DNA from 2 places in the Duganella paludis genome. Region 2 is predicted to be linked to the other one. Evidence: predicted binding sites of a transcription regulator. Region 2 holds the regulator's gene; the other holds the start of a gene.
What was found. Region 2 encodes LexA, which represses DNA repair genes until DNA is damaged. Its sites were predicted from a motif close to ACTGTATNNNNATACAGT; they were not measured.
Positions count from the first base shown of each region.

Region 1 (8,186 bases), 280 kb from region 2:
CCAGGACATGGCGGCGCTGCTGTCCAGCTATCTGCTGGTGGACAAGCGCAGCTACATCTTCGCGGACAAGCAAATCCACTTGCACGATCAGATCGACCGCGATGGCAAGGTGGTGGCGGAATATTGGACCAGCGCCGAAGTGGCGGGCCGGCGCTTCGGTGGCGTGAAGCCGTTGTATCTGCTAGTGGGCGAGCGCACCAGCGCCGCCGCAGAGGGCTTCGCCTACGACTTGCAGCAGTACGTCAAACGCGCGGTGGTGGTGGGCTCGTCGACGGCGGGCGATGCGCGCGTTGGGGGCAAGCAGCGCGTTTCGCGGCATCTGCAAACGTCGATGGCGGTCACGCGTCACAGCAACGTCATCACCCGCGCCAATTGGGAAGGTGGCGGCGTGCAGCCGGATGTTGCCGCCGCGCCGGACCAGGCGCTGAACATTGCGTTAGCGCTGGCCCAGGCAGCCCTCAAGCCGAAAAAATAACTACTCGGCGTCCGGCTGTTGCGAAGGGTGGGCCTGCTGGAAGGCCGGCAGCTCGCTACAAGCCGCATGGATGCGCATCACCGTCGGATACGGCGACGTATCGACATTGAAGCGCTGCGCGTTGAACACCTGCGGCACCAGGCAGCAATCCGCCAGCGACGGCGTATCGCCATGACTGTATCGCCCGGTGCGAGTATCGTTCGCCAGCAGCGCTTCCAGCGTCGCCAGTCCGCTGCGCAGCCAATGCTGCTGCCATCCCAGCTTCACATCCTCCGCCACGCCCACCTGCCCCGTCAGATACTTCAACACGCGCAGGTTGGCCAGCGGATGCGAGTCCGCCGCGATGCTCAGCGCCAGCGCACGCACGCGGGCACGGCCCGCCGGATCGGCAGGCAGCAACGGCGTCTCGGGACGCGTCTCTTCCAGATACTCGATGATGGCCAGCGACTGGCCGATCACATTACCGTCATCCTCCAACGCCGGCAGCAGCATGGACGGATTCACCGCGCGATAAGCCTCGCCCAGTTGCTCGCCGCCGTTGCGCAGCAGATGCACCGCTTGCGCATCGTAGGCCAACCCTTTCAGGTTGAGCGCGATCCGCACGCGATACGCGGCGGAGCTGCGAAAGTAGGTGTAAAGCTTCATCAGTGACGCTCCTTGTAGTGCGTGACCACCTGCTCGATGGCGCCGAAGATGCTGGCGCCGTCCTGGTCATGCATCTCGATGCGCACGCTGTCGCCGAACTTGAGGAACGGCGTTTGCGGCTTGCCCGTCTCGATGGTTTCGTACATGCGCACTTCGGCCAGGCAGCAGTAACCCACGCCGCCATTGGCGATGCTCGAACCATGCAGGTTGCCCTGCTTGTTCGATACCGTGCCCGAACCGATGATGGTGCCGGCCGCCAGCTCGCGCGTGCCGGCGGCATGCGCCACCAGATGGGCGAAGCTGAAGGTCATGTCTTCGCCGGCATTCGGCTTGCCGAACGGCTGCTTGTTCAACTCCACCAGCAGCGGCAGGTGCAGCTTGTTGTCCGCCCAGTGCGCGCCCAGTTCATCGGGCGTCACCGCCACCGGCGAGAAGGCGCTGGCAGGCTTGGACTGGAAGAAGCCGAAGCCCTTCGCCAGCTCGTTCGGAATCAGGTTGCGCAGCGAGACGTCGTTGACCAGCATGACCAGGCGGATCGCCTTGGCCGCTTCGTCCGGCGTGGCGCCCATGCGCACGTCGCCGGTGACGACAGCCACTTCCGCTTCCAGGTCGATGCCCCAGTCTTCGGTCAGCGCGTAGATCGCATCGCGCGGGCCGACGAAACTGTCGGAGCCGCCCTGGTACATCAGCGGATCGGTGTAGAACGACGCCGGCACTTCGGCGTTGCGCGCCTTGCGCACCAGCTCCACGTGGTTGATGTAGGCCGAACCGTCCGCCCACTGATAGGCGCGCGGCAGCGGCGAGTGGCAGTACTGCTGGTCGAAGGGCTTGGCGTCGACCGCATCGCCGGCGTTCAGCGCGGCGTAGATTTGCTCCAGGCGCGGCGCCACCAGCTCCCAGTTGTCGAGCGCATGCTGCAGGGTGGCCGAAATCTTCGGCACGTGCTGGTAGTGCGACAGGTCGCGGCTGACGACCACCAGACGGCCATCGCGGCTGCCGTCTTTCAGGGTAGCGAGCTTCATGCCTTCACCTCCTCATGCATCCAGGCGGCGTGCTTGGGCGCTTTTTTGGTTTGCGACCATTCTTCCAGCATGTCCCATTTCACTTCGTCCAGCTTCTGCATCATTTCCGGCGTGCCGGTGTTGCAGGCCAGTTCCAGGCGGTGGCCGTTCGGATCGAAGAAGTAGATCGATTTGAAGATGGTGTGGTTGACCGGGCCGATGACGTCGATGCCGCCGGCCACCAGGCGCTCTTTCGCGGCCAGCAGTTCTTCCATGCTGCCGACTTCCATCGCCAGGTGCTGCACCCAGGCCGGCGTGTTGTGGTCGCGGTCCATAGGCGCTTGCGTCGGCAGTTCGAAGAAGGCCAGCACGTTGCCGTTGCCGGCGTCCAGGAACACGTGCATGTACGGGTCCGGCGCCTTGGTCGATGGCACTTCGTTCTCGGCGATGGCCAGCACGAAGTTCATGTTCAGGTGTTTCACATACCACTCGACGGTTTCTTTCGCGTCTTTGCAGCGGTAGGCGACGTGGTGTATTTGCTTGATTTTCATAGGTGTCTCCAACTCGATTCCGCCATTAGATGACAGTTTCAGATATCATACAAATCGTATTTATCTTTCCATTTATCAGAATTTCTCATGAATCCCAGCCTGCGGCAAATGCGCGCCCTGGTGGCGTTGGCCAAGACCGGCAGTTTCACCCTCGCCGCCGACCACCTGAACGTGACCCAATCGGCCCTGAGCGGCCAGATCAAGGAGCTGGAACAGATGCTGGGCGTGCGTGTCGTCGAGCGTACCACGCGCAAGACCCAGCTTTCCGAGCTGGGACGCGAACTGTATCCGCTGTTCGACAAGATGCTGCACGACCTGGACCGCGCCATGGCCGACATCGCCAGCCGCAAGGCGCTCAAGCAGGGTTCGGTGCGGGTGGCGGCGCCGCAGATGCTTTCCTGCACCATGCTGCCGGAGGTGATCGCCGCCTACCGCGAGCTGCATCCGGAGGTGCAGGTGCGGCTGGCGGATTGTCCGCTGGAGCAGGTGTCGGCGCGCGTGTTCAGCGGCGAGGTGGACTTCGGCATCGGCCCCGAGCGCGACGCCACCGCCGAGATCGAAGCGCAGCCCTTGTTCGAGATGCCATTTGTGGTGGTCTATCCGCAAGGCCACGAGCTGGACCAGCGCAAGCGCATCACTTGGGCCGACGTCAACCGCTATCCCTTCATTTCATTGCAGGGCCAGTTCACCGAACGGCTGTTGCGCGACGTGCACGTGTCGTTCCGGGAGTTGTCGCTCAGCCCCTACAACGAGGTCACCTTCATGACCACGGCGCTGTCCATGGTGCACGCGCGGCTGGGCATCACCGTGTGCCTGCCCTATGCGGAAAAGATGGTACAGCTGTATGGCTTGAAAATGCGCACGCTGGAAGCGCCGGCGCTGACCCGGCGTTTCTTCGTCTACACCCGCAGCGTGCGCGCGCTGTCGCCCGCCGCAGACAGTTTTGTGGCTTTTCTGCACCAGTTCGTCGCCGCGCATAAATGGCATATGCCCGTCGTTTAGAGCGAGTTAAGGACTTCCTTACAATTTGTTTCAAGTATGTAACGCGAGTTGGTAGCAAATCCATTGTGGTAGCGCTCCCGCATTGTGTATGCTTTACTTATGAACATCCTGCACATCGACTCCTGCGCCCATGGCGACCATTCCGCGTCGCGTCAGATAACCTCTGCCGCGATCACTGCCTTGACGGTGGCTGCACCCCATGCCACCGTCATGTACCGCGACCTCGCGGCCGCGCCTTTATCGCACGCCAGCGGCCCGCTGTTGCAAGCCATCAGCAAACGCTGGGATGCCCATATCCCGATGAGTGCCGAACTGCGCGCCGAAGCCCTGCAAAGCGCTTCACTGCTCCAGGAATTCCAGGACGCAAACGTACTGGTGCTCGGCGCCCCCATGCACAACTACTCCGTGCCATCGACGCTGAAAGCGTGGATGGACCGCCTGCTGGAGCTGCACGCCAACGCCCCGCGCCAGCGCCGCGACGACCTGCACGTGCTGCTGGTGACCGCCGGCTGTGGCGTGACCGAGCAGGGTGATCCAGGCCAACTGATCGACAATCACGAAAACCAGCTCAAAGCCGCGCTCCAGGACATGGGCGTGATCCGCGTGGACGTGGTGCGCAGCAAGGCGGCGCTGCAACAAGTTCTGGAGCTCAAGCACGCGGCCTGATGTTAGCGCTAACGATGTTTTTCTAACGGTGTTTTATAATTGAGCGCATGACTGCGAACACCATCGCCATCAATCAAATGATGGACAAGTTTGACGGCCACCATAGCGTGTGGCTGTTCGGCTATGGCTCCTTGATCTACAAGGCGGACTTTCCCTACCTGCAACGCCGCCCGGCCAGCATCAGCGGCTGGACCCGGCGCTTCTGGCAGGGCTCGCACGATCATCGCGGCACGCCCGAAGCGCCGGGCCGCGTGGTCACCCTGATCGAGGAGGCCGGCGCCATCTGCCACGGCATGGCCTATCTGGTCACGCCGGAAGTGTTCGTGCACCTGGACCACCGCGAAAAGAACGGCTACCTGCGCCTCGCCATCCCCATTACCTTTGAAGACGGCGACCAAGTCGAAGGCCTGGTCTACATTGCCACGCCGGACAACACCGCCTTCCTCGGCGCCGCCTCCGAGGCGGAGATCGCCGCCCACATCGCCCGCTCCGCCGGCCCGAGCGGTCCCAATAGCGACTACCTCAACCACCTGGCCGCCGCCCTGCGCGAGCTGGGCCGCCACGACCAGCACGTGTTCGACATCGAACGCCACCTCGCCGCCTTAAAATAAATCGAGCTGTCCCGCATCGGCCGCCTTGGCGCGCGCGCCCAGCGGCGGCACCACCGGCGGACGCGTAAACTGCGAAGCGTCCATGCGGTGGAAACGGCTGCCATGCCCGCTCAGACCGAGCCGCTCGCTGGCGATCTTCACGCGTTGGCGGATCAGCTCGGCCCACACGCCCTCGCCTTTCATGCGCGTGTCGAAATTGCTATCGTAGTCTTTGCCGCCGCGCATTTCACGCACGCGGTTCATGACGCGCTGCGCCCGTTCAGGAAAGTGCGCCTGCAGCCACTCCTTGAACAACGGCGCCACTTCCCACGGCAGGCGCAGCACCGTGTAGTGCGCGCTCACCGCGCCGGCTTCCTTGACCGCCTCCAGTATCCGTTCAATATCAGGCTCGGTGATGAACGGAATGATGGGCGCGATGCTGACCGCGACCGGAATGCCGGCGTCCGTCAGCGTGCGTATCGTGCGCAGGCGGCGCGCGGGGGCCGCTGCGCGCGGCTCCAGCGTGCGGGCGATGACTGGGTCCAACGTGGTGAGCGTGATGGCCACGCCAGCCTGCTGCTTGGCCGCCATCGGCGCCAGGATGTCGATGTCGCGTTCGATCAACGAGGACTTGGTGATCAGACCCACCGGGTGCTGGCATTCCTGCAGCACTTCCAACACGCGGCGTGTGAGCTTGAGCTGGCGCTCGCAGGGCTGGTAGGCGTCCGTGTTGACGCCCAGCGCGATCGATTGCGGTTCGTAGCCGGGCTTAGCCAGCTCGCGCCGCAACATCTCCGGCGCGTTGATCTTGGCGAAGATCTTGCTCTCGAATTCCATGCCCGGCGACAAGCCCAGATAGCTGTGCGTAGGCCGCGCAAAACAATAAATGCAACCGTGCTCGCAGCCGCGATAGGGATTCAGCGATACACTGAAGGGCAGATCCGGCGAGGCGTTGCGGCTGAGAATGGAACGGCAGATTTCCTCGGTTACCTGGGTTTTCCATGGCTTGACCTCCTCTTCCTCCCGCTCCCAGCCGTCGTCATAGGCTTCGCGGGCGTTCAGTTCGTAACGGCCTTGCATGTTGGACACCGCGCCCCGTCCTTTTTGCGCCTTGAGCGAGGGCGGCGGCGGCATAACGTGCTCTTGATTGTTTTCATCGTGGGACATGGGGCACTCGGATACTGTATGTATGTACAGTATTCTAGGCGCTCCAAACCGCCATATCAAGGGAAATATCAAGTATCATGCCGGGCTTCGCCACAACGCGCGCCCAGCGCAGCGTTCGGCAACCTAACAGCGAGTAAAAACATGAACAATTCCAATCAACCTTTGCCGTCTTTCTTCAGCCGGATTTCGATTGCCATTGGCGCCTTCTTCCGCGCCCTGTCCGACGCTGAGTACGCCGCGCGCCTGAACCGCATCGACGACACGCCGCAGCCGAGCGCCGCACCGGTCGCACCTGCCCCAGCGCCGGCACCCGCTCCGGCTCCAGCTCCAGCTCCAGCTCCAGCGCCGATCACTCTGCGCGTCGCCACGCCTGACGCCGCCCTGCAGCTGCTGTCGCTGTTCCAGCGCGAAGCACGCCTGATCGACTTCACCCAGGAAAACCTGAGCGCCTATTCCGACGCCGACATCGGCGCCGCCGCGCGCGTGGTGCACGAAGGCTGCGCCAAAGTCCTGCGCGAACACTTCACCATCCAGCCGGTGCGCAGCGAAGCCGAAGGCAGCCGCATCGAACTGCCGGAAGGCTTCGACGCCGCCGCCGTGCGCCTGACCGGCAACGTGGTCGGCAAGGCGCCGTTCCGTGGCGCCTTGAGCCATCGCGGCTGGCGCTCGGCCGAAGTGCGCCTGCCGAAACTGGCGGAAGCGCATGACGCCTCGATCCTGGCGCCGGCGGAGGTGGAACTGTGAGCGATCCACGTTACGCCATCGGCATCGACCTTGGCACCACCCACAGCGCGCTGTCGTATGTGAACCTGCAAGCCAGCGACGGCGAGAAAACCCAGCACGGCGTGCTGGCCATTCCGCAGCTGACCGCACCGGGCACCATCGAAGAACTGCCGCTGCTGCCGTCCTTCCTCTACCTGCCGCACGCCGACGAACTGGCGCCGGGCGAGAACAATCTGCCGTGGCAGCAAAGCGCGGAAGAGCAAACCGGCGTGGCCGGCGAGATGGCGCGCAGCCGTGGCGCCACCACGCCGATCCGCCTGGTCTCCAGCGCCAAGAGCTGGTTGAGTCATCCCGGCGTCGATCGCCGCTCCGCCCTGCTGCCGAACGACGCGCCGGAAGAAGTGACGCGCGTCTCGCCGCTGCAAGCGTCCACGCGCTACCTGTCCCACCTGCGCAAGGCGTGGGAGCAGGCGCACCCTGACGCACCTTTCGGCGAGCAGTCGGTAACGGTGACGATCCCCGCATCCTTCGATCCTGGGGCGCGCGAACTAACCGCCGAAGCGGCACGCGCCGCCGGCTATACCAACCTCACGCTGCTGGAAGAACCGCAAGCGGCCTTGTACAGCTGGATCCAGGGCAGCGAAGGCCGCTGGCGCAAGGAAGTCAAGCCGGGCGACGTGATCCTGGTGGTGGACGTGGGCGGCGGCACCAGCGACTTTTCGCTGATCGCCGTGCTGGAACGCGACGGCGTGCTGGAACCGCACCGCATCGCGGTGGGCGACCACATTCTGCTCGGCGGTGACAATATGGATCTGGCGCTGGCCCATCTGGTGGCGCGCAAGCTGGCCGCCAACGGCACGCAACTGGATGCATGGCAGATGCGCGCGCTGACCTACGGCTGCCGCAGCGCCAAGGAAAAACTGCTGGCCGATGAAACCGTGGCCACCTGGCCTATCGTGGTGCCGAGCCGTGGCTCGAAACTGATCGGCGGTTCGATCCGCACCGAACTGACGCGCGACGAAGTGACCACCTTCATCCTGGACGGTTTCTTCCCGCAAGTGGATGCGGCGGCGCGTCCGGCCGTGCGTACCCGCGCGGGCCTGACGCAGCTTGGCCTGCCGTATGCGCAGGACGCTGGCGTCACGCGCCATCTGGCTGCGTTCCTGGCGCGTCAGGTTGGCGCCACGTCTGAACTGGAAGGCTACGCCGGCAAGCAAAGCGCCGAAGCGACGTTCCTGCATCCGACCGCAGTGCTGTTCAACGGCGGCGTGTTCAAGTCGGACCTGCTGGCACAACGCATCATGGGCACGCTGAACGACTGGCTGTACATGGAAGGTGCGGAGCCTGCGCGCATGCTGGCCGGCGC
Region 1 is NZ_CM136922.1:943,105-951,290, forward strand. It holds gene ACXZ1M_RS04275 (S41 family peptidase) at 1-475, shown strand, start outside; gene maiA (maleylacetoacetate isomerase) at 476-1,120, opposite strand; gene ACXZ1M_RS04285 (fumarylacetoacetate hydrolase family protein) at 1,120-2,142, opposite strand; gene ACXZ1M_RS04290 (VOC family protein) at 2,139-2,672, opposite strand; gene ACXZ1M_RS04295 (LysR family transcriptional regulator) at 2,760-3,674, shown strand; gene ACXZ1M_RS04300 (FMN-dependent NADH-azoreductase) at 3,774-4,340, shown strand; gene ACXZ1M_RS04305 (gamma-glutamylcyclotransferase) at 4,388-4,951, shown strand; gene ACXZ1M_RS04310 (PA0069 family radical SAM protein) at 4,943-6,064, opposite strand; gene ACXZ1M_RS04315 (DUF2760 domain-containing protein) at 6,239-6,841, shown strand; gene ACXZ1M_RS04320 (Hsp70 family protein) at 6,838-8,186, shown strand, end outside.
Region 1: the regulator LexA is predicted to act here: its motif matches at 6,111-6,128, upstream of ACXZ1M_RS04310 (PA0069 family radical SAM protein).

Region 2 (8,186 bases):
GCCATCGCCGCGCTCGGCGAGCGCCTCGGAACTGGCCGCCAAGGTGCCGCTGGTGCAGACGGAACGCGATGAACGCAGCATCAATGTGTTCGACGATCCGGGTGCGGCGTACGCAAATGCCGTCAGCCGGGCCGGTGAGGATGATAGAATTGTGGTCTTTGGATCTTTCCTGACCGTTGCCGGTGTCATGGCGGCGCGAAAATCCTCACTCCACTGAACGCACAGGACTGAAATCACGCATGGGCTTGTTCTCGAAACTCGGTAAAAACAAGCAGGATTCGGCCGGCGCTGGTCAAGACAGCGGCTATTACACCAGCGCTGATGACCGGGCGGCGACGGAGCGCGCCCGCTCCAAGCGTGCCTCCACGGCCGAAGGCGGCGCCACCAAGCGTCGCGCCCGCGACCGCGAAGAGGACGATCCGATATTGCCGGAAAAGAAACGCGCGCGCCGCCGCCTGGTCGGCGCGATCGCTATCGCACTGGCGGTGGCCGTCGGCCTGCCGATGGTGCTCGATTCCGAACCCAAGCCGCTGTCGTCCGACATCGACATCAAAATCCCTTCCAAGGACAAGCCTGCCGAGGTAGCCGCCGCGCCGGCACCGTCCGCTGCGCCGGTGGCGCAGAGCGCCGCACTCGATAGCAAGGAAGAAATCGTCGAAGACGTCAAGCCGGCCGCCAAGCCTGCTCCTGCTTCCACCGCCGCCGCGCCCGTGGTGGCTGCCGTCGACACCACCAAGGCCGACGCCAAGGCGGAGGCCAAGGCCGAGCGCGAGCTGAAAGCCCGCCAGGAAGCCGACTACCGACAGGAAATCGAACGCAAGCAGGCCGAGGTCAAGGCCGACGCCAAGCTCAAAGCCGAGAAACAGGAAGCCGAACGCAAGCTGGCCGAAGCCAAGGCCAAGGCCGCCGAGAGCGCCAAAGCCGCTGACGCCAAGCCCGCCGACACCAAACCGGCGCACGGCGCGGCGCCGGCCAAGTCGGAAGACGCGCGCGCGCTGGCCATCCTGGAAGGCAAGCAAGCCGCCGCGCCAAGCGGCGAGAAATTCGTGCTGCAAGTGGCGGCCCTGAGCGATCAGGCCAAGGTCGACGAACTGCGCGCCAAATTGAAGGGCGCCGGGATCAGTTCCTTTACCCAGAAAACGCCGTCGGGCGACATCACGCGCGTGCGCGTGGGGCCGTTCAGCAGCAAGGAAGAGGCCGAAAAGGTCAAGGCCAAGCTGGCCGGCATGGGCCTGAGCGGCCGCCTGGAAACCGTCTGATCCGCAGCGCCACGTGACGATCTTCGACTACCTGGTGATCTTCGTGCTGGTCACGTCGGTCATCATCGGCGTGGTGCGCGGCCTGGTGAAGGAAGTGCTGTCGCTGGCCGGCTGGGTGGTGGCCTTCGTGGTCGCCAACGCGTATGCGGCGCAGCTGGCGCAAATGCTGCCGGCGGCCGTGCCGGGCGAGGTGCTGCGCCTGATCCTTGCCTTTATCGCACTGTTTATCGGTGCGCGGATTTTAATGGGCCTGTTGTCGCTGGCGCTGGACGCCTTGCTCGACGCGGGCGGCCTGAGCATGATCGACCGCCTGCTGGGCGTGGTCTTCGGTCTGGCGCGCGGGCTTGTAATTGTGTTGGCCGGCGTCATCTTGTGTGGGATGACCTCGCTGCCGCAACAGCCTTTTTGGAAGGAGGCGCTGTTGAGCCCTTACGCGGAAGTCGGTGCGCGCATGGTCAAGGGCTTCCTTCCCGCTGCGATGGCGCAGCATGTGAATTTTTGAATTCTTTAAATCTGTAGTACCAGTCCAGGAGCATCATCATGTGTGGCATTGTCGGCGTCGTCTCCCATCAACCTGTTAACCAAATGCTGTATGACGCCTTGCTGCTGCTGCAGCATCGCGGCCAGGATGCGGCCGGTATCGCGACCAATCACAGCAGCATGTTCGCCATGCACAAGGCCAACGGCCTGGTACGCGACGTGTTCCGCACCCGTAACATGCGTACGCTACAGGGTAACTCGGGTATCGGCCACTGCCGCTATCCGACCGCCGGTTCGTCGAGCGAGGAAGAAGCGCAGCCGTTCTACGTCAATGCACCGTTCGGCATCACGCTGGCCCACAACGGCAACCTGACCAACTGGGAACAGCTCAAGAAAGAGATGTTCGAGAACGACCGCCGCCACATCAACACCGATTCCGATTCGGAAGTGCTGCTGAACGTGCTGGCGCATGAAATCGAAAAAGCCACCGTCGGCATTTCCATCGATGCTGAAACCATCTTCAACGCCGTGACCGTGCTGCATCGCCGTGTGCGCGGTGGTTACGCCGCCGTGGCGCAGATCGCCGGCGTCGGCCTGCTGGCCTTCCGCGATCCGTACGGCATTCGTCCGCTGTGCCTGGGCATCAATGAAACGCCGGAAGGCGTGGAATACCTGATCGCTTCGGAATCGGTGGCGCTGGAAGGCATGGGCTTCCGTTTCGTGCGCGACATCGCGCCGGGCGAAGCGGTCTTCATCGACAACGACAAGCAGCTGCACGCGCGCCAGTGCGCCGACAATCCATCGCTGAATCCGTGCGTGTTCGAGTTCGTATATCTGGCGCGTCCCGATTCGGTGATCGACGGCGCCTCGGTGTACAGCACCCGCCTGAAAATGGGCGAGTACCTGGCCGAGAAGATCAAGCGCGAAGGCCTGGCCGACGACATCGACGTGGTGATGCCGATTCCGGACTCGTCACGTCCTGCCGCGATCCAGCTGGCGCTGGCGTTGCACAAGGAATACCGCGAAGGTTTCATCAAGAACCGTTACATCGGCCGTACCTTCATCATGCCGGGCCAGGCAGCGCGCAAGAAATCGGTGCGCCAGAAGCTGAATGCGATTCCGGACGAGTTCAAGGGCAAGGTCGTGCTGCTGGTGGATGACTCCATCGTGCGCGGCACCACCAGCCGCGAGATCGTGCAGATGGCGCGCGATTCGGGCGCCAAGAAAGTGATCTTCGCTTCGGCCGCGCCACCGGTGATCTACCCGAACGTGTACGGCATCGACATGCCGACCCGTGACGAGCTGATTGCCCACGGCCGCACGGTGGAAGAGGTGTGCCGCGAGATCACCGCCGATGCGCTGGTGTACCAGGACATCGACGCGCTGAAACGCGCCATTTCGGATGTGAATCCGGCGCTTACCAGCTTCGAGGCTTCGTGCTTCGACGGCATTTATGTGACGGGCGACGTGACCCGCGAGTATCTGGATAAACTGGAGTACGCGCGCCACCACCCGACCAAGGCCAAGGCGCCGGAAGATGCAGGTCGTTCGCAACTGAACCTGAACCTGGCCGCGACCGAAGCGTAAACCCGAAGCGTAACAATCCATGAACGACAAGAAGAACTACGGTTTCACCACCACCATTCTGCACAACGACCGCCTGAAGGGCATCGAGCACGGTTCGCTGCACAAGCCTATCCATACCTCGGTGGCCTTCGGCTATGCCGACGCGCGTCAGTTGGCCTCCGTATTCCAGGGCAAGGAGCCGGGCTTCCGCTACGGCCGTCAGGGCAACCCGACCATCTCCGCGCTGGAAGACAAGGTCAACAAGATGGAGCAGGGCGTCGGCACGATCTGCTTCGCCACCGGCATGGGCGCCATCGGCGCCGTGGTGCAGGCGTTGTTGCGCACCGGCGACCACGTGGTGTCGTCGGCCTTCTTGTTCGGTAACACCAACAGCCTGTGGCAGACCGCCATGAGCCAGGGCATCGGCGTGTCCTTCGTGGACGCCACCGATGTGGCCAACGTCGAAGCGGCCATCACCGAGAACACCCGCGTGGTCTTCGTCGAGACCATCGCCAATCCGCGCACGCAAGTGGCGGACCTCAAGCGCATCGGCGAACTGTGCCAGAAGCGCGGCATCCTCTACGTGGTGGACAACACCATGACCACGCCTTACCTGTTCCTGCCGAAGGCGGTGGGCGCGGGTCTGGTGGTCAACGCGCTGACCAAGTCGATCGGCGGCCACGGCAATGCGCTGGGCGGCAGCCTGACCGACACCGGCGCCTACGACTGGACCCGCTTCCCGAACATCTACGAGAACTACAAGAAAGCCGCGCCGCTGCAATGGGGCCTGGCGCAGATCCGCGCCAAGGCGCTGCGCGACTTCGGTTCCTCGCTGGCGCCGGACGCCGCGCACCACATCGCCGTCGGCGCCGAAACGCTGGCGCTGCGCATGCAGCGCACCACCGCCAACGCGCTGGCGCTGGCGCAGATGCTGGAAAAAGATGAACGCGTGGCGGCCGTCTATTATCCAGGCTTGACATCGCACCCGCAGCACGGCATCAGTTCGGAACTGTTCCGCGCCCACGGTTCGCTGCTGAGTTTTGAGTTGAAGGACGGCCTCGATTGCTTCGACTTCCTGAACCGCCTGAAGCTGGCGATTCCGGCATCCAACCTGGGCGACAACCGCACCCTGATCATTCCGGTCGCGCACACCATCTTCTTCGAGATGGGCGCCGAGCGCCGTGCGTCGATGGGCATCGCCGAATCGCTGATCCGCGTGTCGGTCGGCATCGAAGATACCGACGACCTGCTCGACGACTTCTGCACGGCTCTCGAAGGCTGCTGACGATGCGCGCGCTGATCGCTTCCAGCCTGATGATGGCAGCCACCGCTGCCCAGGCCGGCGATCACCGCGTCGATATCGATTACTACACCAATCACTACAACGGCGCCGACATCGCGCTGTCGCGCTTCCACTGCGGCGCGGCCGGCGCCATGCGCACGGCCGAACAGCGCAGCGCCTGGCTGGCCTGCTATGACCGCTTTGCCGTCAACTACAAGAAAGCGCTGCCGGTAGGGCGCAGCATTCCAGCCGACGTGGCGCAAGCCATGAGCGATGAGGAACTGGCCGCCGCGCAGCAATTGATGAATCAGGTGTTTGTGCAGGTCGCACAAGAGGCACGCCAGCAAGCCGATCTGGTCTTGCTGGCGCAGGGTGAAGTGCTTAGTGCCAGGTCCGCATCAGGCCTACTGCCAAGCCTTCCAGCGCAAACTCATCGGCCTCCGGATCAACCTTGATGATCTTGAAGTCCGGGTTCTCCGGCAGCAGCTCGATGGTCGAGCCGGTTTTGCGGTAGCGCTTGACGGTCACTTCATTGCCGATGCGGGCCACCACGATCTGGCCGTTCTTGGCGCTGTCCACTTTCTTCACAGCCAGCAGGTCGCCGTCCATGATGCCGGCGTCGCGCATCGATTCGCCGCGCACCTTCAGCAGGTAGTCGGGCTTGGAGGCGAACATGGCTGGATCGACGTTGTAGCTCGCTTCCAGATTCTCTTGCGCCAGGATGGGCGAACCGGCAGCCACGCGGCCGATCAGCGGCAGCGACATCATCAGCGCGGCCGGCACTTTCGGCGTGGCCGGTTCGGCGTGCGCGCCCAGCAGGCGGATGCCGCGCGAGGTGCCGGCGGCGATTTCGATCGCGCCTTTGCGCGCCAGCGCCTGCAAATGTTCCTCGGCCGCGTTGGCGGATTTGAAGCCCAATTCGTTGGCGATCTCGGCGCGGGTCGGCGGGAAGCCGGTGTTCTCGATGGCGTCCTTGATCAGATTCAGGATTTGTTCCTGGCGTGCGGTGAGCTTGAGCATGGGTACAGTGGGCTGTGTATATAGACAGTCTGTATTTTTGTACAGTACGCTCCTTAATGCAAGGGAATTTATTGTATTCAGCGAAATAATGTGAAAAAAACTGTTGGCCGTTATCTCGTAGCGCCATTCGGGCGGACCGTGAAGCGCAGGCCGATGTCGCGCCTCGCGCCCGGCTTGAGCGTGAAGCCGCCGGTGACCCAGCTGGCGTAGTCTTCGCCGGCGGCGCGCTGTTCGGCGGGCGGCTGCCAGCTGGTAAGGGGCGTCTTGCCGTCAGGCGCCACGCGCAGCGCCAGCGGCACGCCTTCCAGCCGCGCGACGTCGGCATAGCCACGGTCGCCCGGATGCGGCTTGACGCTGTTGCTGCCGAAGTCGAACACCATCGGCATGCCGGCCTCTGCCACCTCCACCGCCTGCTTGCCGCGGTTGATCAGCGTGTAGCGCAGCACCAGCGTGCCCTTGTCGTTGAGCCAGCGGCGCTCCACCGTCAACGGCAGGCCGGCGCCCATGGTCGGCGTGAGGTCGGCGGCTGCCAGAACACGCACCGCCGGCAGCACGCGCACCGGTTTGCGCTGCGCATACGAAGTCCAGCTTTGCCAGTCGCCGCCGCCCACGCGCAGCTTGAGGCTGAGGTCGCCAAGGTGGCGGTAGCCGTCGAACTGGCGCTCCTCTTCGCGCGGGCCGGGCGTGAAGTCGTGGCTCGGGTCGGCCACCGGCGTCAGCCGTGCCAGGGTTTGGGTGTCGGTGCGCAGCGCGAACAGCAGTTGCGGCGTGCTGTAGGCCTTGGTCTTGATGGCTGGGTAGTCGGCGGCCAAGGCGGGCAGAGTGGTCAACGCGGCAAGCAAAAGGAAGTGTGGCTTCATGGTCAATCCTGTCGTCAATGCAATCAAAACCGGACTGTAGCATCGACAACGCCGGGCTGGCGTTCCGCTTGAAAAGCTGATATAGTCGCGGGCTTACCTCTTCCCACACCTGTCTTGACGCCAGGGTGGGCTATATTCACAAGTCCTTAAGGGAGTTATACATGCGTCACTACGAAATCGTATTTATCGTCCATCCGGACCAGAGCGAGCAAGTGCCCGCAATGATCGAGCGTTACAAAACCACCGTAACGACCCGCGGCGGCGCCGTTCACCGTGTTGAAGATTGGGGCCGTCGTCAGATGGCTTACTCGATCCAGAAACTGGCGAAAGCACACTACATCTGCCTGAACATCGAGTGCGACAACGAGACCCTGGTCGAGCTGGAAACCGCATTCAAATTCAATGACGCCGTTCTGCGTCACCTGACCGTCAAGCTGAAGAAAGCCGAAACCGCTCCTTCGCCTATGATGAAGTCGGTACAACGCGAAGATGCAGCGAAATCGCATCGCGCAGAAGCTGCCGCTGCTGCTCCTGCCGCTTAATTGTTCTGAGAAGGAACCGAGCTGAACCAGCTCCAGTTTGTCGCCCTCATCACCGAACGGGATGCAATTCGTTACACCCCGGCCGGTATGCCGATCGTGAATGCTGTACTCCAGCACCGGTCGCAGCAGATGGAGGCAGGCATCGCCCGCTTGTCCGAGTTTGAAGTGTCCGCGATTGCCGCGGGCGAGATTTCAAGCCGGTTCAGCCAGGCGCCACTGGGAGGCTTGTACCAGTTCTCCGGTTTCCTCAACAAGAAAAGCCGCAATAGCAGAAGTCTGGTGTTTCACATCATTGATTTTAGTGCTGTCACAGACAGCTCAATTTAAATACAGGAGCCTAAAATGGCATTCGGTAAAAAGTTCGACAAAAACAAGCTCAAGCTGAAAGAAAAGCGCAAGCAACAAAACCCACTGTTCAAGCGTAAGAAGTTCTGCCGCTTCACCGCTGCAAACGTAGAACAAGTGGACTACAAAGACGTAGACACCCTGAAAGACTTCGTCCAGGAAAACGGCAAAATCATGCCAGCACGTCTGACCGGCACCAAGGCGCACTACCAGCGTCAAGTTGACACCGCAATCAAGCGCGCTCGCTATCTGGCCCTGCTGCCGTACACCGATCTGCACAACGCTTAATCGCGGCAGAGTAACTGGAGAAGAACTATGCAAATCATTCTGTTGGAAAAAGTTGTCAATCTGGGCAACCTGGGTGAAGTCGTTAAAGTTAAAGACGGCTACGCACGTAACTTCCTGATTCCACAAAAAATGGCCCGCCGCGCTACCGCAGCTGCCATCGAGGAATTCGAAGTCAAGCGCGCTGAACTGGAAAAAGCTGCTGCCGCCAAGCTGGCCGCCGCTCAAGCCCAAGGCGAGAAACTGAACGGCATGACCGTGACCGTTTCGCAAAAAGCTGGTGTTGACGGCCGTCTGTTCGGCTCGGTAACCAACTTCGACATCGCTGAAGCCCTGAGCAAAGCTGGTTTCGCCGTTGAAAAAGCTTCGGTACGTCTGCCAACCGGTCCTCTGAAGACCACTGGCGAGTTCCCAGTAAGCGTTGCTCTGCACACCGACGTGGTGGTAGAAGTAACCGTTGCTGTAGTAGGCGAAGCTGCCTAAGACTAGACCGGGCGGCAACGCCTGTCTGGTTGAGCAACACCCTTGAAAAAGCCGGGCTTATCCC
Region 2 is NZ_CM136922.1:1,222,928-1,231,113, reverse strand. It holds gene folC (bifunctional tetrahydrofolate synthase/dihydrofolate synthase) at 1-217, shown strand, start outside; gene ACXZ1M_RS05570 (SPOR domain-containing protein) at 240-1,259, shown strand; gene ACXZ1M_RS05565 (CvpA family protein) at 1,273-1,761, shown strand; gene purF (amidophosphoribosyltransferase) at 1,800-3,326, shown strand; gene ACXZ1M_RS05555 (cystathionine gamma-synthase family protein) at 3,346-4,590, shown strand; gene ACXZ1M_RS05550 (hypothetical protein) at 4,593-5,042, shown strand; gene lexA (transcriptional repressor LexA) at 4,969-5,607, opposite strand; gene ACXZ1M_RS05540 (DUF5695 domain-containing protein) at 5,718-6,467, opposite strand; gene rpsF (30S ribosomal protein S6) at 6,629-7,009, shown strand; gene priB (primosomal replication protein N) at 7,031-7,336, shown strand; gene rpsR (30S ribosomal protein S18) at 7,352-7,642, shown strand; gene rplI (50S ribosomal protein L9) at 7,670-8,122, shown strand.